DNA from 2 places in the Micromonospora sp. WMMA1363 genome. Region 1 is predicted to be linked to the other one. Evidence: riboswitches for the same ligand, from Rfam matches in the RefSeq annotation. Region 1 holds a riboswitch; the other holds the start of a gene.
The links. Region 1 has a riboswitch for thiamine pyrophosphate ahead of thiE (thiamine phosphate synthase). Riboswitches for the same ligand answer to the same signal wherever they lie in the genome.
Positions count from the first base shown of each region.

Region 1 (7,453 bases):
CCCGACCAGCAGGGTGCCGTCGGTTCGGTAACCGAGGTCGGCGCCGGCAGCGTCGGTCAGTTCGGCGGCGAACGCCGGCCAACGGGCGGCCGAGGCGGTGAGCAGCCCGGTCAACTCGTGTTCGCCGAAGTAGGCCTCGGCGACCGGCGCGAGCATCCCGGCGGCCACGTGTGCCGCGCCCGACCCGGGAGCCGGGTCGTGCACGGCCACCCGCAGCCCCCGCACCGCGCACCGCCACGCGATCGCCAATCCGATGGGCCCCGCCCCCACCACCGCCACGTCGGGAAGGAAGGGGCCCTTCGCGACCCCACCGGCGGCGAAGGAGCTCCCGGTCAACACGTCAGCGCTCCGACCAGTTGGGCGGTGGCGCGGGCGGGGTCGGCGGCCCCGGAGAGCGCGCTGACCACCGCCACCCCGTACGCGCCGGCGGCCCGCAACGCGGGCACGTCCGCCACGGTCACTCCCCCGATCGCGACCACCGGGACGTCCACCGCCCGGGCCACCGCCCGGACGCCGTCGACGCCGATCGCCGTCGGCAGCCCCTCCTTCGTCGTGGTGGGGCGGTACGGCCCCACCCCCAGGTAGCTGGCTCCGGCGGCGACCGACTCTGCGGCGGAGTCCGGGTCCCGTGCGGTGGCGCCCAGGACGGCTGCGGAGCCGAGCACCGCCCGGGCCGCCCCGACCGGCAGGTCGTGCGCGCCCACGTGCCCGCCGTCGGCACCCACCGCCAGGGCCACGTGCAACCGGTCGTTCACCAGGCAGGTCGCCCCGTACCGCGCGCACAGCGCCGAAACCCGGCGGGCCAGGTCGTACGCCTGTCGGTCGGTCGCGTCGTCCGTCACCCGTACCTGGACGACCAGTTCGGTGCGGGCCACCGGCAGGGCGGCCCGAAGCACGGCGAGTGGGTCCTGCCCGCGACGGGTGTCGGTGATCAGATGCAGTCGCCCAAGAGACAGCACGGCAACTCTCCTCCCTGCGCCGGCATTACCCGGATCAGGTTCGACGGTCGGGGGCTCTCAGCCCCCCTCTCAGCCCGGTCCACCGGGCTCCCGTGGGTCACTTGCCTGTCACGGTACGACAGATCTGCGGAGCTGCCAAGACGTACGGGGGCGACAACTCGGCAGCGGAGGGTCGAGAAGGGAGCCACGTCGCTACCGGAGGCGTTGACGAGGCTCCCTGTGGGGTCCGGCGGCTACCGGTCGAGCACCTTACGCAGGGCGGCGAAGTCCTCGTCGGTGGGCTGCCACACGCCGGCCGCCGCGTTGGCGCGGACCTGCTCGGGCGTGGTGGCGCCGGCGATCACCGAGGTCACCCCGGGCTGGGCGGCGAGGCCGCCGATGGCCACCTGCAGCATCGTGAGCCCCCGCTCGGTCGCGTACGCCTCGATCGCCTCGATGGTGTCCCACTCGGCGGCGGCGAACCGCTGCGCGTACCGACCGCCAGTGGCGAGTCGACTGCCGGTCGGTGGCGCCTCGTTGCGCCGGTACTTGCCGGTGAGCAGCCCGTGAGCCAGCGGGAAGAACGGCAGCATGCCGAGGCCGAAACGCTCGCACGCCGGAATCACCTCCGCCTCGACACCACGCTCCAACATGGAGTAGTGGTTCTGCGCGGAGATGAAACGGGTCCGCCCCTGCGAGGTGGCGGTCCAGTCGGCGTCGGCGATCTGCCAGCCGGCGAAGTTGGAGTTGCCCAGGTAACGCACCTTGCCGGCGGTCACCAGGTCGTCCAGGGCAGCGAGCGTCTCGTCGATCGGGGTTGCCTGGTCCGGCTCGTGCATCTGATACAGGTCTATGTGGTCGGTGCCGAGCCGACGCAGCGACGCCTCCACGGCGCGCGCGATGTAGCGCCGGGCGCCCCGGGCGTTGTGGTCCGGTCCGTTCGCCCCGTGCATGTCCTTGCCGAACTTGGTGGCGACGACCACGTCCTCCCGGTGCCCCTTGAGCGCCTGGCCGAGCAGTTCCTCGGAGGCGCCCTGCGGCTCTCCGTAGATGTCGGCGGTGTCGAAGAAGGTGATCCCCGCGTCGAGCCCGGCCTCGACCACGGCGCGGGTGCCACCGAGGTCGAGTTTGCGGCCGAAGTTGTTGCAGCCGATGCCGACCACGGACACCACGAGCCCGGAGTCGCCCAGCCGCCGGTATGTCATCTCAGTCACGAGATCCACCCTATGCTGGTTCCGTGGCGCCCACCCACCGGTCACCGTCACCCGTGCTCACGCGATGTCGGCCCGATGGTGCGGCACCTCACGCCCGAGTGACCGGAATCATCCGACCTCCCAGACCGGTTCGGTGGTCTCCGCCACCTCGCCGTCGCCCCTAAACAGCACGAACCGGTCGAAGGAACGGGTGAACCAGCGGTCGTGGGTCACCGCCACCACGGTGCCGTCGAACGCGGCCAGCCCCGCCTCGAGCGCCTCCGCCGACGCCAGGTCCAGGTTGTCCGTCGGCTCGTCGAGCAGCAGCAGGGTCGCTCCGGACAGTTCCAGCAGCAGCACCAGGAACCGCGCCTGCTGTCCGCCGGAAAGGGTGCCGAAGCGCTGGTCGCCCTGGCCGGACAGGTCGTACCGGGACAACGCCGCCATCGCCGCGTGCCGGTCCATCCCGGCACGGTGCCCGTCACCGCGCCAGAGGATGTCGACCAGCGCCCGGTCCGTCAGCTCCGGCCGGTCGTGGGTCTGCGAGAAGTGCCCCGGGCGGACGCGTGCGCCGAGCCGGGCCGCTCCGTCGTGCCCGACCGGCGCGAGCGCCGTCACGCCGTCGACCGGGCCGTTCGCCGGGTCCGGGTCGGTGCCGCCCCGGGCGAGCAGCCGCAGGAAGTGTGACTTGCCGGTCCCGTTCGCCCCCAGCACCGCAACCCGGTCGCCGTACCAGATCTCCAGGTCGAAGGGGTAGGTCAGGCCGTCGAGCTCCAGCCGCTCGCAGATCACCGCGCGCCGGCCGGTCCGCCCACCGGCCAGGCGCATCCGGATGTCCTGCTCCTTCGGGGGTACGGGCGGCGGACCGGCTTCCTCGAACTTGCGCAGCCGGGTCTGGGCGGCCTGGTAGCGCGAGGCCATCCCGGAGTTGTACGCCGCCTTCTGCTTGTACATCAGCATCAGCTCGCGCAGCTTCTGGTGCTCCTCGTCCCACCGGCGGCGCTGCTCGTCGAGGCGATCATGGCGGGCGACCCTTGCCTCGTGCCAGCTCGCGAAGCCCCCCGGATGCACCCAGGCACCGCCGCCCTCGACCGCGACCACCCGGTCGGCGGTGTGTGCCAGCAGCTCCCGGTCGTGCGAGACGTAGAGCACCGACTTGCCCGACTCGCACAGCCGCGTCTCCAGCCAGCGTTTGCCGGGCACATCGAGGAAGTTGTCCGGCTCGTCCAGGAGCAGCACCTCGTCCGGGCCGCGGAGCAGCAGTTCCAGCGCGAAGCGCTTCTGCTGGCCGCCGGAGAGCGTCCGGACAGGCCGGTCCCGTGCCGCGTCCCACGGCAGGTCGAGCAGGATCGTGGTGACGGTGTCGAAGAGCACCTCGAGGTCGTACCCGCCGGCCTCGCCCCAGACGGCGAGCGCGTCCGCGTACGCAAGCTGGGCCCTGCCGGCGGCGGTGCTGTACTTGCCGCGCACCTCGGCCGCCCGCATGGCCGTCTCGGTCTCGGCGAGTCGGCGGCCGGCGGCGCGCAGCGCCGGCGGGGCGAGCGAGAGCGCCAGGTCCGCGAGCGTCGACTCGTCGCCGACCATGCCGATGAACTGGCGCATCACGCCGAGCCCGCCGGCCCGCGCGATCCCGCCGCGCTGCACCGGAAGGTCGCCGGCGACCATCCGCAGCAGGGTCGTCTTGCCCGCACCGTTCGGCCCGACCAGCGCGACCTTGACGCCCTCGCCGACTCGGAACGAGACGTCAGCGAACAGCTCTCGGCCGTCGGGCAGGGTGTGCCCGACGGCCGCCACGTCCACGTATCCCACGCCGGCATCCTCCCCGAACGCCTGCCGGCAGCCAACCGATTACCGGGTCACCCGCAGCACCCGGTAACCCTTTTGGCTGGCGTGCCGCGCGATGTGCCATCCTTGTTCGGTCAGCCAGCGGTGCAGCGAGTCGCCGCCGAGATGCCGGGCGACCACCAGCCACGCCACCCCTTCCGGGGTGAGCCGGGGCAGCCAGCGCAGCAGCAGTTGGTGCAGCTCGTCCTTGCCGACCCGGATCGGCGGATTGGACCAGATCTCGGCGAAGGTCACACCGGCCGGTACGCCGTCCGGCGCGGCGACCCGCACCCGGTCCGCCGCGCTGATCCGGGCCGCGTTCGCGGCGGTCAGCTCGCGGGCACGCGCGTTGACGTCGACGGCCCAGACCGTGGCCGCCGGCGCCGAGCGGGCGAGCACGCAGGCGATCGGACCGTAGCCGCAGCCGAGGTCGAGCAGGTCTCCTTCGGTGCGTGCCGTCGGCAACTCGGCCTTGCGCAGCAGGACGGCCGTGCCCGGATCGAGCCGGGCGGCGGAGAAGATCCCTCCGGAGGAGGCCAGGGTGTAGTCCCGTCCGGCGACGGTGAACTCGACCTCGCGGGGCGGAGCGGTGCTCGCGGGTTCGGTGGTGAAGTAGTGGTCGCCGGTCACGTACGCGATTCTTTCACCGGCCGGCGACGGCCACGGCGGCACCCCATGTCAGCACAGTTTCCCATTATTACTACCTAAAGGGATAGTTCCTCCTACTCTGGGCGCCATGGTGTATCGGTACGAGTCCGATAAGGATGCACGCGTGGAGTACCCGGAGCCCGGGTCCGACCTGTCAGCGCTCGGTCACGGTCCGCCTCCCCCAATGGGGCCCTCGCCGTCCCGCTTTCCCACCCCGTCAGTACCCAGAGCCACTCAGCGGGCGCTGCCACCCGCCGAGCCGCCCCCCGAGCCAAGCCCCGAGCCGGCCCCTGATCCGGCTCCCGAGCCGGCCCCCGAGCCGATCCCCGCGTCCCGCCCGCAGGTCCACCTCGCGGCCACGCCACCCGCGCCCGCGCCCGGCCGACGTGGCGGCCGGTTGTTACCGCTGCTGGTCGGCGGCGCCGCGGTGCTCGTCCTACTCACGCTCTGCGGGCTCGGCACCGCCGCCCTGTTCGGGCCCGGCGCCAATCCGTTGACCACACGGACCGACCAGCCCGCGGCCGGGGCTGCCACACCGGAGCCGGACGTCCTCGACTCCCGGGACACCGACCAGGCCCCCCTGGCCGCCAAGGAGGTCTTCCCGGACGAGCAGCTCGTCGTCAGCGACGGGAAGCCCTACCAGGTGCTGAGGATTCAGGCCAGCGACAGCTGCGCGGTGGCCGCCAGCGGCGAGGTCGCTGAGCTGCTGATCCGACTCGGGTGCAGCCAGGTCGTCCGGGCGACACTGCGCACCGGGAACGACGACCACCTGGTCACCACCGGCCTGTTCAACCTCACCGACCGGGCCAGCGCCGAGCGCGCCCACGACCGGATCCGCCAGATCCTCGACGAGCGGCAGGGCCGGTTCCGGGGGATGGCCGCCAGCGAGGAGTCGGAGGTGGTCGCCACCGCCCCGGCACGGGTCGGCTGGCAGGTACGCGGCCACTACCTCGCGTACGCCCTGGTGGCCCGAGCCGACGGCCAGTCGGTTCAGGCCGAGGACACGGCGGTTCGCGAGATTCTCTTCGACCTGATCGAACTGCATCTCAACCAGACGGTGCTGGAGCGGCGGGCGGGCGGCGGCGGCGCGAGCCAGCCCACCACCGGAACGGACGACGGCACCGACTCCTAGAACGGCACCAACACCACCGCGCTGAGGCCCGCAGTCGATGCCGACGGCGCGGACCCCCGGCGGGCCACGGTGCGTGCCGTGCCGGTGAGAGCGTTCTGGCTGCTTCCGGCGGAGCAGGGCCACCGGCCGTCATCACCATCGCGGTGTGGACCGGCGGTCAGCCCTCCAGGGGGACGCGCAACCGGCGGGTGAGATCTGCGCGGCGGGCGTACTCGGTCGGGTCCTCGGGGTAGCCGACGGCGATCAGGGAAAGCCCGTGGGCCGGGGCGACCGGCACCTCGTTGGCGCGCTCGCGCCGGGTGAGCAGGGCGGCCGGCCATCGGACCGGCCGTCGGCCGTCCCCGGTCGTCAGCATCGCGCCAACCAGACTGCGCACCATCGCCTGGCAGAACGCGTCGGCCTGCACGGTGGCGACGAGGGTCCCGTCCGGGTCGCGTCGCCAGTCCAGCCGGGTCACCTCGCGCAGCGTGGTGGCGTTCGCTTTCCGCCGGCAGTACGCGGCGAAGTCGTGCTCCCCCACCAGCCCGCCGGCGGCAGCGTTCAGCGCTGCCAGGTCGAGCGTCCTGGGCCAGGCCAGGGTGTCGTGCCGACGCAGTGGCTCGGCACCCCAAGGCGCGTCGGTGACCCGATACTCGTAGCGCCGGTAGGTCGCCGAGAAGCGCGCGTCGAAGTCGCCGACGACCTCCGTCATCGCCCGGACCCGCACGTCGGCCGGGAGCAGCCGGGCGAGCCGGCGCAACAGCGTACCCTCGTGCCGCCACCATACGGTGGCCGGCAGATCGACGTGGCAGACCTGCCCGGTGGCGTGCACGCCGGCGTCGGTGCGGCCCGCCACGGTCAGGCCGGTCGCGGTCCCGGCGCCGAGCACGAGGCCGAGGGTCTGCCCGAGGACCCCGGCGACCGTACGCCGGTCCGGCTGGACGGCCCAGCCGGAAAAGTCGGTGCCGTCGTACGAGACGTCCAGGCGCAGCCGGATGCGCTCGGCCACTGGTACCCCCTCCGCACGGGTCGGGCCCGGCGCCCCCTCAGGGATGCCGGGCCCGACGGTGGCCTGGATCAGGCCTTGCCTTCCTCGGTGGCCAGGTCGCTGTCCTCGCGGGCGGCCTCGGTGTCACCCGACGCCGACACCGGCGCCTCGGCGTCCTGGTCGTCGCCAGCCGACTTCGGGGCCCCCTCGGTGGGAGCGAGGGCCTCCACCTTGTCCTGCTGAGCGGCCTTGCGGGCGGCGGTCTTCTGGTTCGCCTTCGGCTCGGCGACCTGCAACTCCTCGACCAGCTCGATGATCGCCATCGGCGCGGCGTCACCCTTGCGCGGACCGGTCTTCACGATCCGGGTGTAACCACCGTTGCGGTTGGCGTACCGGGGCGCGATCTGGTCGAACAGGGCGTAGACCACGTCCTTGTCCTTGACGACCGCGAGCACCCGACGCCGGGAGGCCAGGTCACCACGCTTGGCCTTGGTGATCAGCTGCTCCGCGAGCGGGCGCAGCCGCCGGGCCTTGGTCTCGGTGGTCTGGATCTTGCCGTGCTGGAACAGCGACGTGGCCAGGTTGGCCAGCATCAACCGCTCGTGCGCCGGGCTGCCGCCGAGGCGGGGACCCTTGGTGGGCGTGGGCATTCTCGGTGCTCCTCGTTAATCCTCAGCCGCGCTTACAGCTGCTCAGTCTCGCGGTAGTCGTCGCTGTCGTAGTCGGCCTCACCGAAGGCGTCCACGACGTG
Region 1 covers NZ_JAUALB010000001.1:3,226,315-3,233,767, forward strand. The annotation lists gene thiO (glycine oxidase ThiO) at 1-336, opposite strand, end outside; gene thiE (thiamine phosphate synthase) at 333-959, opposite strand; TPP riboswitch at 954-1,063, opposite strand; gene QTQ03_RS14805 (aldo/keto reductase) at 1,193-2,161, opposite strand; gene QTQ03_RS14810 (ABC-F family ATP-binding cassette domain-containing protein) at 2,261-3,940, opposite strand; gene QTQ03_RS14815 (class I SAM-dependent methyltransferase) at 3,980-4,585, opposite strand; gene QTQ03_RS14820 (hypothetical protein) at 5,001-5,735, shown strand; gene truA (tRNA pseudouridine(38-40) synthase TruA) at 5,893-6,723, opposite strand; gene rplQ (50S ribosomal protein L17) at 6,792-7,352, opposite strand; gene QTQ03_RS14835 (DNA-directed RNA polymerase subunit alpha) at 7,385-7,453, opposite strand, start outside.

Region 2 (7,453 bases), 580 kb from region 1:
CACGCCCCGGGCCCGCCGCGCCATGCTGATCGTCTGCCACTCCTCGCCGAGCAGCGGCACCAGCCGGAACGCGGCCAGCGCGCCGTAGGCGAACCGGGCGGGCGCCTTCGCGTTCTGCACCAGCGCGTCGGCCAGGTCGGTCGGGTCCGTGGTGGCGACCACGATCACCCCGGGCAGGGCTACCGCGAACATGCGCAGCACCAAGCCGAGCGTGGTCAGCAGCACGCCGGTGGTCACCACCGCCGGCCCCGCCTCGACGAGGACGCGGCCGGATCGCTCGGCGGCGAAGAGCACCATCGTGGCCAGGATGCCGCCGCCACTCGCCAGCAGCGGCCACGCTCGCCGGGTGAGCGTTCCCAGGCGTACCCCGAACAGCGGTAGCACGGCCAGCTCGACGGCGATGGCGATGGCTGGTGCCACCGGGTCCAGGGTGGCGATGAGGGCGGTCGAGAAGACCAACGCCGCCGCGAGCTTCGCCACCGGGTTCCGCCGGGCCAGGGGCGCGCCTGGTCGGGCGACGGGTTCGAGATCGGTCACGACCTCTCCTCGCGTGTTGCCGTCGGACGGGTCATCGGCGTTCCAGGAGTACCTGGCGGTCGGCCAGGGCCGCCACGAAGTCCATGTCGTGCGTCACCGCGGCCACGGCGTGCCCGGTGTCCCGTAGTTCGGCGAGGAGGTCCACCAGTTCCCGCCAGGTCCTCCGGTCCTGCCCGAAGGTGGGCTCGTCGCAGATCACCAGGCGGGGCGCGGTGGCCAGGGCGGTCGCCACGCTCAGTCGCCGTGCCTCGCCACCGGAGAGGGTGTACGGGTTCGCCGCGGCCAACGACGTCAGCCGCAGCCGGTCGAGGAGGCCGTCGACCGTGGCGCGGACCTCGGGCTCGGGCCGGCCGGTGCGGCGAGGGCCGAGTGCCAGCTCGTCGAACACCGTCCTGGTGACGAACTGGTGCTCCGGGTCCTGGAAGACCGAACCGATCCGGCGGGCCAGCGCCGCTGCCCGCCAGCGGTGCGGGGGAGTGGCGGCGTCGTCGCCGGCCAGCGCCGCGGTGGCGGTGGCCCGTCCCCGGCCCGGCTTGAGCAGCCCGCCCAGCAGGAGTGCGAGGGTGGACTTCCCGGTGCCGTTGGGGCCGCGGACGGCGAGTACTTCGCCGGCGTGTACCGCCAGGTCGACGGTGCCGAGCCGGGGCGGCAGGCCGAGCCGTTCGGCGGTGAGCAGTAGGTCGCCGGCCGGCGTTGTGGCCCGTCGGGGTGGCACCGGGCGGCCGGGCACCCAGACCCCGTCCTCGGCGAGGGCGTCGCCGTGCGCGCCGAAGACGGTCTCCGGCGTGCCGTCGGCGCGGACGCCGCCCCCCGGTTCCAGGACGACCACCCGGTCCACCAGGGGCAGGGCGTCGGCCACCCGGTGCTCGACGAGAAGCAGGCTGGTGTCCTGGTCGAGTGCCTGGGCCACGGCACTGCGGACCAGGTTCGCGCCGGTCGGGTCCAGGTTGGCGGTGGGCTCGTCGAGCAGCAGCAGCCCGGGTCGCAGGGCGAGTGCCCCGGCCAGCGCGAGGCGCTGCTGCTCGCCGCCGGAGAGCGCGGCCGTGGGGCGGTCCCGGTGGTACGGGAAGCCGACCCGGCGCAGCGCCTCGTCCACCCGGGGCCAGATCTCGTCGGCGGGCACCCCGCGGTTCTCCAGCCCGAACGCGACGTCGTCGCCGGAGCGCGCCATCACCAACTGGCTCTCCGGGTCCTGGAAGACGACGCCGACCCGCTCCCTGGCTTTGCGCGGGTCCAGCCCGTCGATCTCGACGGTGCCTTCCTGCTCGCCCGAGTCCTCCGGCAGCAGCCCGGCCAGCGCCGCCAGCAGGGTGCTCTTGCCCGCCCCCGACGGACCCAGCAGGAGCACCCGTTCCCCGTGCCCGATCCGCAGGTCGACCCCGCGGACCGCCCAGCGTCGCCGCCCGGCGTGCCGCCACCCGAACCCTCGCAGCGTGACGGCGCTCATGGCCATCCCAGTCCCCACCCCACCTCACTGATCGTGAAGTCTGCTGTGCCGAGGGGGGCCCAGATCGCCGTCAACTTCATGATCAATGGTGTGGGCGGTCAGATGGTGGCGCGGTCGCGGCCGGCGGGGAAGCGGTCCAGTGCTCCGGTGCCGGCGAGGGCGCGAGTCAGGGACCAGGCGCCGATGCCCGCGACGACGGTGGCGCTGAGGACGGTGATCACGAAGATTGGCAGTCGCACGTTCCACAGGTCGAGGGCGGCGTAGTACCGGATCTGGTCGAAGATCGCCGCCGCCAGGCCGGCGAGGGCGCCGGAGAGCAGGGCGGCGGGCAGCCGGAACGAGTGGTACCGGAAGGCGGCGAAGCCCAGCTCGGCACCCACGCCCTGGAACGCCCCCTGGAGGATCGCCATGGTGCCCCACTGGCTGCCGAGCAGGACCGAGACGAACGCGGCCAGGAACTCGCAGTAGAAGGCCGCGCCGGGCCGGCGGATCACCAGACCACCCAGTGCGCCGGGGAGCAGCCAGAGGCCGTAGAGGACCGACTGCGCCGGCGGGAAGAAGGCGAAGGCGCCCTCGGTGGCGGTCCAGACGAAGCCCCAGGCCCAGAAGATGACGCCGAAGGCGACGGCGATCACCGAGGCGACCACGATGTCGACGGTCCGCCACCGGGTGTCGGCGGGTTTCATGGTGGTTCCTCCCAGTCCTGCTGCCGCGAACCAGGAGACGACGCACGCCGCGCCCGGCTTGGCCGGACGGCGGCGCGGCTGGAGGTCGACCGAACTTCCTGCGCTGGCATTACCCAGATCAGGTTCGAGGGTCTGCGGGCGTGCCCGCACTCTCAGCGACGTGCGCTCCCCTGTCGGATGTGACGTTGTCCCGCCGACGCTAACACCCCTGAAGATCACCCAGCAAAGTGATCTTCCGGCAGGCCGGCGCCCGGGTGGGGGGTCACCTCGTGGATTCCATCGACGGACCCTGTTGCGGGCCGGTAGTCTCAGGCCGCCGGTCCGCCACCTGGCAGAGGGAAGGGCACGTGACACCGGAGAAACCCGACGACGCCGCACCGGTCGGCCTGGCCGTACCGGAGGCACCGCCAGCGACGGGGCCGGCGCCGGCCGGCGACCGGCCGCGACGGTGGCTGGGGGACCGGATCGGATCGGTCGAGATCCTCGCCGCGCTGCTGGTGCTCTTGATCATCGCCCGGGAGTCGCTCGCCGGAGCGCTCGCCACGCCCCGATTGCAGACCTGGACCACGGTCTTCGTCTCGGTCATGGTGCAGGCGGTGCCGTTCCTGGTCTTCGGCGTGCTGCTCTCCGCGGTGATCGCGGTTTTCGTACCCCGGTCGTTCTGGGCCCGGGCGCTGCCGAAGCATCCCGCCGCAGCGGTGCCGGTGGCCAGCGCGGCCGGCGTGGTGCTGCCCGGCTGCGAGTGCGGATCGGTGCCGATCGCCGGGTCACTGATCCGACGGGGCGTCACCCCGGCCGCCGCCCTGGCGTTCCTGCTCGCCGCGCCGGCCATCAATCCGATCGTGCTCACCGCAACCGCGGTCGCCTTCCCGAACAACCCGGAGATGGTCGTCGCCCGAGGTCTGGCCAGTCTGGTCGTCGCGATGGTGATGGGCTGGCTCTGGCTGCGGCTCGGCCGTACCGACTGGATCCGGCTACCGCGTCGGCCGGAGCTGGACGACGCCTCCCGGGGCCGGGCGTTCTGGGCGGCGGTCCGGCACGACGTCACGCACGCCGGCGGCTTCCTCGTCCTCGGCGCGATGGCCGCCGCCAGCATCAACGTGTTGGTGCCCGAGCGGTGGTTGCAGACCCTCGCCGACAACGCGGTGCTGTCGGTGCTGGCGCTGGCGGTGCTCGCCGTTCTGCTCTCCATCTGCTCCGAGGCGGACGCCTTCGTCGCGGCCTCGCTGTCGCAGTTCTCGCTCACGTCCCGGCTGGTGTTCCTGGTGGTGGGGCCGATGGTGGATCTCAAACTCATCTCGATGCAGGCCGGAGTGTTCGGCCGGCGGTTCGCGCTGCGGTTCGCGCCGGCCACCTTCGTGGTGGCGGTGGCGGTCGCCGTCGGCGTCGGGGCGGTGCTGTTGTGAACCGCCAGGCGCAGGCCGTCGTCCTGCTGCTGCTCGGCGGCGCGGTGATCCGGGCCAGCCTCACCGACCTCTACCTCAACTACGTGAAGGAGGGGCTGCGCCCCTTTCTGGTCGCCGCCGGGGCGCTGCTGGTCGCCGTCGCGGTCATGACCCTCTGGTACGAGCTGCGCCCGGCTCGCCGGGTCGCCAACGCCACCGTCGCCCCGACCGGGGGTGGCGGCGCGCACGACGGGCCCGACCACGACGGGCACGGGCACCACGAGCCGCGGGTGGGCTGGCTGCTCATCCTGCCGGTGCTCGGTCTGTTGCTGGTAGCCCCGCCGGCACTGGGCTCCTACGCGGCCGGCCAGGCCGGCACCGCCCTCTCCAGCCAGCAGCAGCCCTCCGACTACCCGCCGCTGCCCGACGGCGACCCGGCGCGGGTGAGCGTACTCGACTACGCCTCCCGGGCGCTGTTCGACAAGGGTGCGTCCATCGGGGACCGGCGGGTCCAGCTCATCGGCTTCATCACCACTGGCCCGGACGGGCAGCCGATCCTCGCGCGCATGGTTCTCTCCTGCTGCGCCGCCGACGGCCGTCCGGTCAAACTGGGCATGATCGGTAACGCGCCCAGCGGCCTGGCCGACGACAGCTGGGTCGAGGTGACCGGTCGCTACAGCGACCGGGTCGTGCGCGACCCGGTGAACGACGCCGAGATCCCGTACCTCGACGTCGAGTCGTGGCGGCAGGTGCCCGCCCCCAAGCGGCAGTACGAGTGATCGACCGGGGCGGGTAGGCATGTCGATCATTCGGCTCGACGCCCGGGGGTTCACCTTCGACGTACGCTCCGGTGGCCCGGCGGACGGTCCGGCCGTGCTCCTGCTGCACGGTTTCCCGCAGCACGGCGGGGAGTGGGACGACGTCGTACCGGCCCTGCACGCCGTCGGGTTGCGAGCGTACGCACTCGACCAGCGCGGATACTCGCCTGGCGCCCGGCCGGCGGCGGTCGAGGCGTACCGGCTGGCGGAGCTGGTCGCCGACGCGGTGGCCGGGCTGGACGCGCTCGGCGTCGAGGCGGCGCACGTGGTCGGGCACGACTGGGGGGCCGTCGTCGGCTGGGCCCTGGCGGCCGGTCATCCGGAGCGGGTGCGGACGCTGACCGCGGTCTCCGTGCCGCATCCCGCGGCGATGGCGCACGCGCTCGCCACCGACCCGCGGCAGAAGGCCCGCTCGGCCTACATGCTGCTGTTCCGGCAGCCCGGCAAGGCGGAGAAGGCGTTGCTGGCGTTCCACGCGACCGGGCTGCGGTGGTTGCTGTCCGGCGTCGGTGGCGCCGACCGGGTCGCCCGGTACGCCAGGCCGATGCGCGACCCGGGCGCACTCACCGGCGCGTTGAACTGGTACCGGGCCATGTCCCGCAGCGACCTGGCAGCCGTCGGCCCGGTGTCGGTGCCGACCACGTACGTGTGGAGCGATCGGGACGTCGCGATCGGCCGGACCGCTGCCGAAGCCTGCGCCGCGCAGGTGGCCGGCGACTACCGGTTCGTCGAACTGACCGGGGTGAGCCACTGGATCCCCGATCAGGCGCCCGCGCCGCTGACCGAGGCGATCCTCGCCCGGATCAACGACTGACGTCCCGGTCAACGACTGACGTCCCGGTCAACGGGTGACGCCGGATCCGCCGCGGCGCCTGAGGGTAGGCGCGGTGGGGCATCAGCGTCCGATCGACGTGGACGACGGCCCGCCGTCGCTGGTCGGTGACCGAACGCTCCCGGTCCATGGAATTCGATCTTTACGGAACGCTACCCCTGGGTAACACGCGAGGGTAGCGTGACAGATGTCGAGCACGTCGACGCATCCGGACCGAGGTTCGAGGAGGCAGCCGTGACCACGACGCAGGACAACCGCCCCACGCCGGGAGACACCGGCCCCGAGCAGTCCACCGAGTCCGGCGGGACCGGCCCGCTGCCCGGCGAGGCCGGGCAGGTCTCGGAGAAGGAGGCGCGCCGGGTCGCCGAGGCGGCCCGGGAGTCCTCCTGGGATCGTCCGAGCTTCGGCAAGGAGCTGTTTCTCGGCCGGTTCCGGCTCGACCTCATCAACCCCTGGCCGCGGTCGGCGCCGGAGGACGTCGCACGAGCCGACGAGTTTCTGGGCCGGCTCCGCGGCTTCCTCGCCTCCGACGTGGACGGTGGAGCCATCGAGCGGGACGCAAGCATCCCCGACCAGGTGTTCCAAGGGCTGGGCCGGATCGGCGCGTTCGGCATGAAGATCGACCGGTCGTACGGTGGGCTCGGACTGAGCAATCTGCACTACTGCCACGCCCTGACGCTGGCCGGTTCGGTCAGTCCCGCGATCGGCGCGCTGCTCTCGGCGCACCAGTCCATCGGTGTGCCCCAGCCGTTGAAGATGTTCGGCACCGCCGACCAGAAGCAGCGCTTCCTGCCCAGGCTGGCCGCCGGCGAGGTCTCCGCCTTCCTCCTCACCGAGCCGGACGTCGGCAGTGACCCGGCGCGGCTGGCCACCACCGCGGAGCCGACCCCGGACGGCACCGGGTACAGGCTCAACGGCGTCAAGCTCTGGGCCACCAACGGTACGGTGGCCACTCTGCTGGTGGTGATGGCCCGGGTGCCGGCCGGCGAGGGGCGGCGGGGCGGAATCACCGCCTTCGTCGTCGAGGGTGACTCCGAGGGCATCACCGTCGAGCGGCGCAACGCCTTCCTCGGCCTGCGCGGCCTGGAGAACAGCGTCACCCGTTTCCACGACGTGTTCGTGCCGAAGGAGAACGTGATCAGCGGTGAGGGCAAGGGCCTGAAGATCGCCCTGACCACGCTGAACACCGGACGTCTGTCGCTGCCCGCGATGTGCGTCAGCGCCGGCAAGTGGGCACTGAACGTGGCCCGGGAGTGGACGGCCGAGCGGGTCCAGTGGGGCCGGCCGCTCGGCGAGCACGAGGCCGTTGCCCAGAAGCTGGCGTTCATCGCCGCGACCACGTACGGCATGGAGACCATGCTCGACCTGTGCTGCCTGCTCGCCGACGACGATCGGAACGACATCCGGATCGAGGCTGCGTTGGTCAAGCTCTACGCCAGCGAGATGGCCTGGCGGATCGCCGACGAACTGATCCAGATCCGGGGCGGGCGCGGGTACGAGACGGCCGATTCCCTCGCCGCCCGCGGTGAGCGTCCGGCCGCCGTCGAGCAACTCCTCCGCGATCTGCGGATCAACCGCATCTTCGAGGGTTCTACCGAGATCATGCATCTGCTGATCGCCCGGGAGGCGGTGGACGCGCACCTGTCCGTGGCGGGCGACATCATCGACCCGGATGCGGGGCTCGGCCGCAAGGCTCGCGCCGGTGCCCGGGCCGGCGCCTTCTACGCGAAGTGGCTGCCGACCCTCGC
Region 2 covers NZ_JAUALB010000001.1:2,641,835-2,649,287, reverse strand. The annotation lists gene QTQ03_RS12085 (energy-coupling factor transporter transmembrane component T family protein) at 1-537, opposite strand, end outside; gene QTQ03_RS12080 (ABC transporter ATP-binding protein) at 569-1,984, opposite strand; gene QTQ03_RS12075 (ECF transporter S component) at 2,083-2,670, opposite strand; TPP riboswitch at 2,748-2,852, opposite strand; gene QTQ03_RS12070 (permease) at 3,018-4,076, shown strand; gene QTQ03_RS12065 (TIGR03943 family putative permease subunit) at 4,073-4,834, shown strand; gene QTQ03_RS12060 (alpha/beta fold hydrolase) at 4,863-5,687, shown strand; gene QTQ03_RS12055 (acyl-CoA dehydrogenase family protein) at 5,940-7,453, shown strand, end outside.
Region 2: another riboswitch for thiamine pyrophosphate. It lies ahead of QTQ03_RS12075 (ECF transporter S component); the one in region 1 lies ahead of thiE (thiamine phosphate synthase).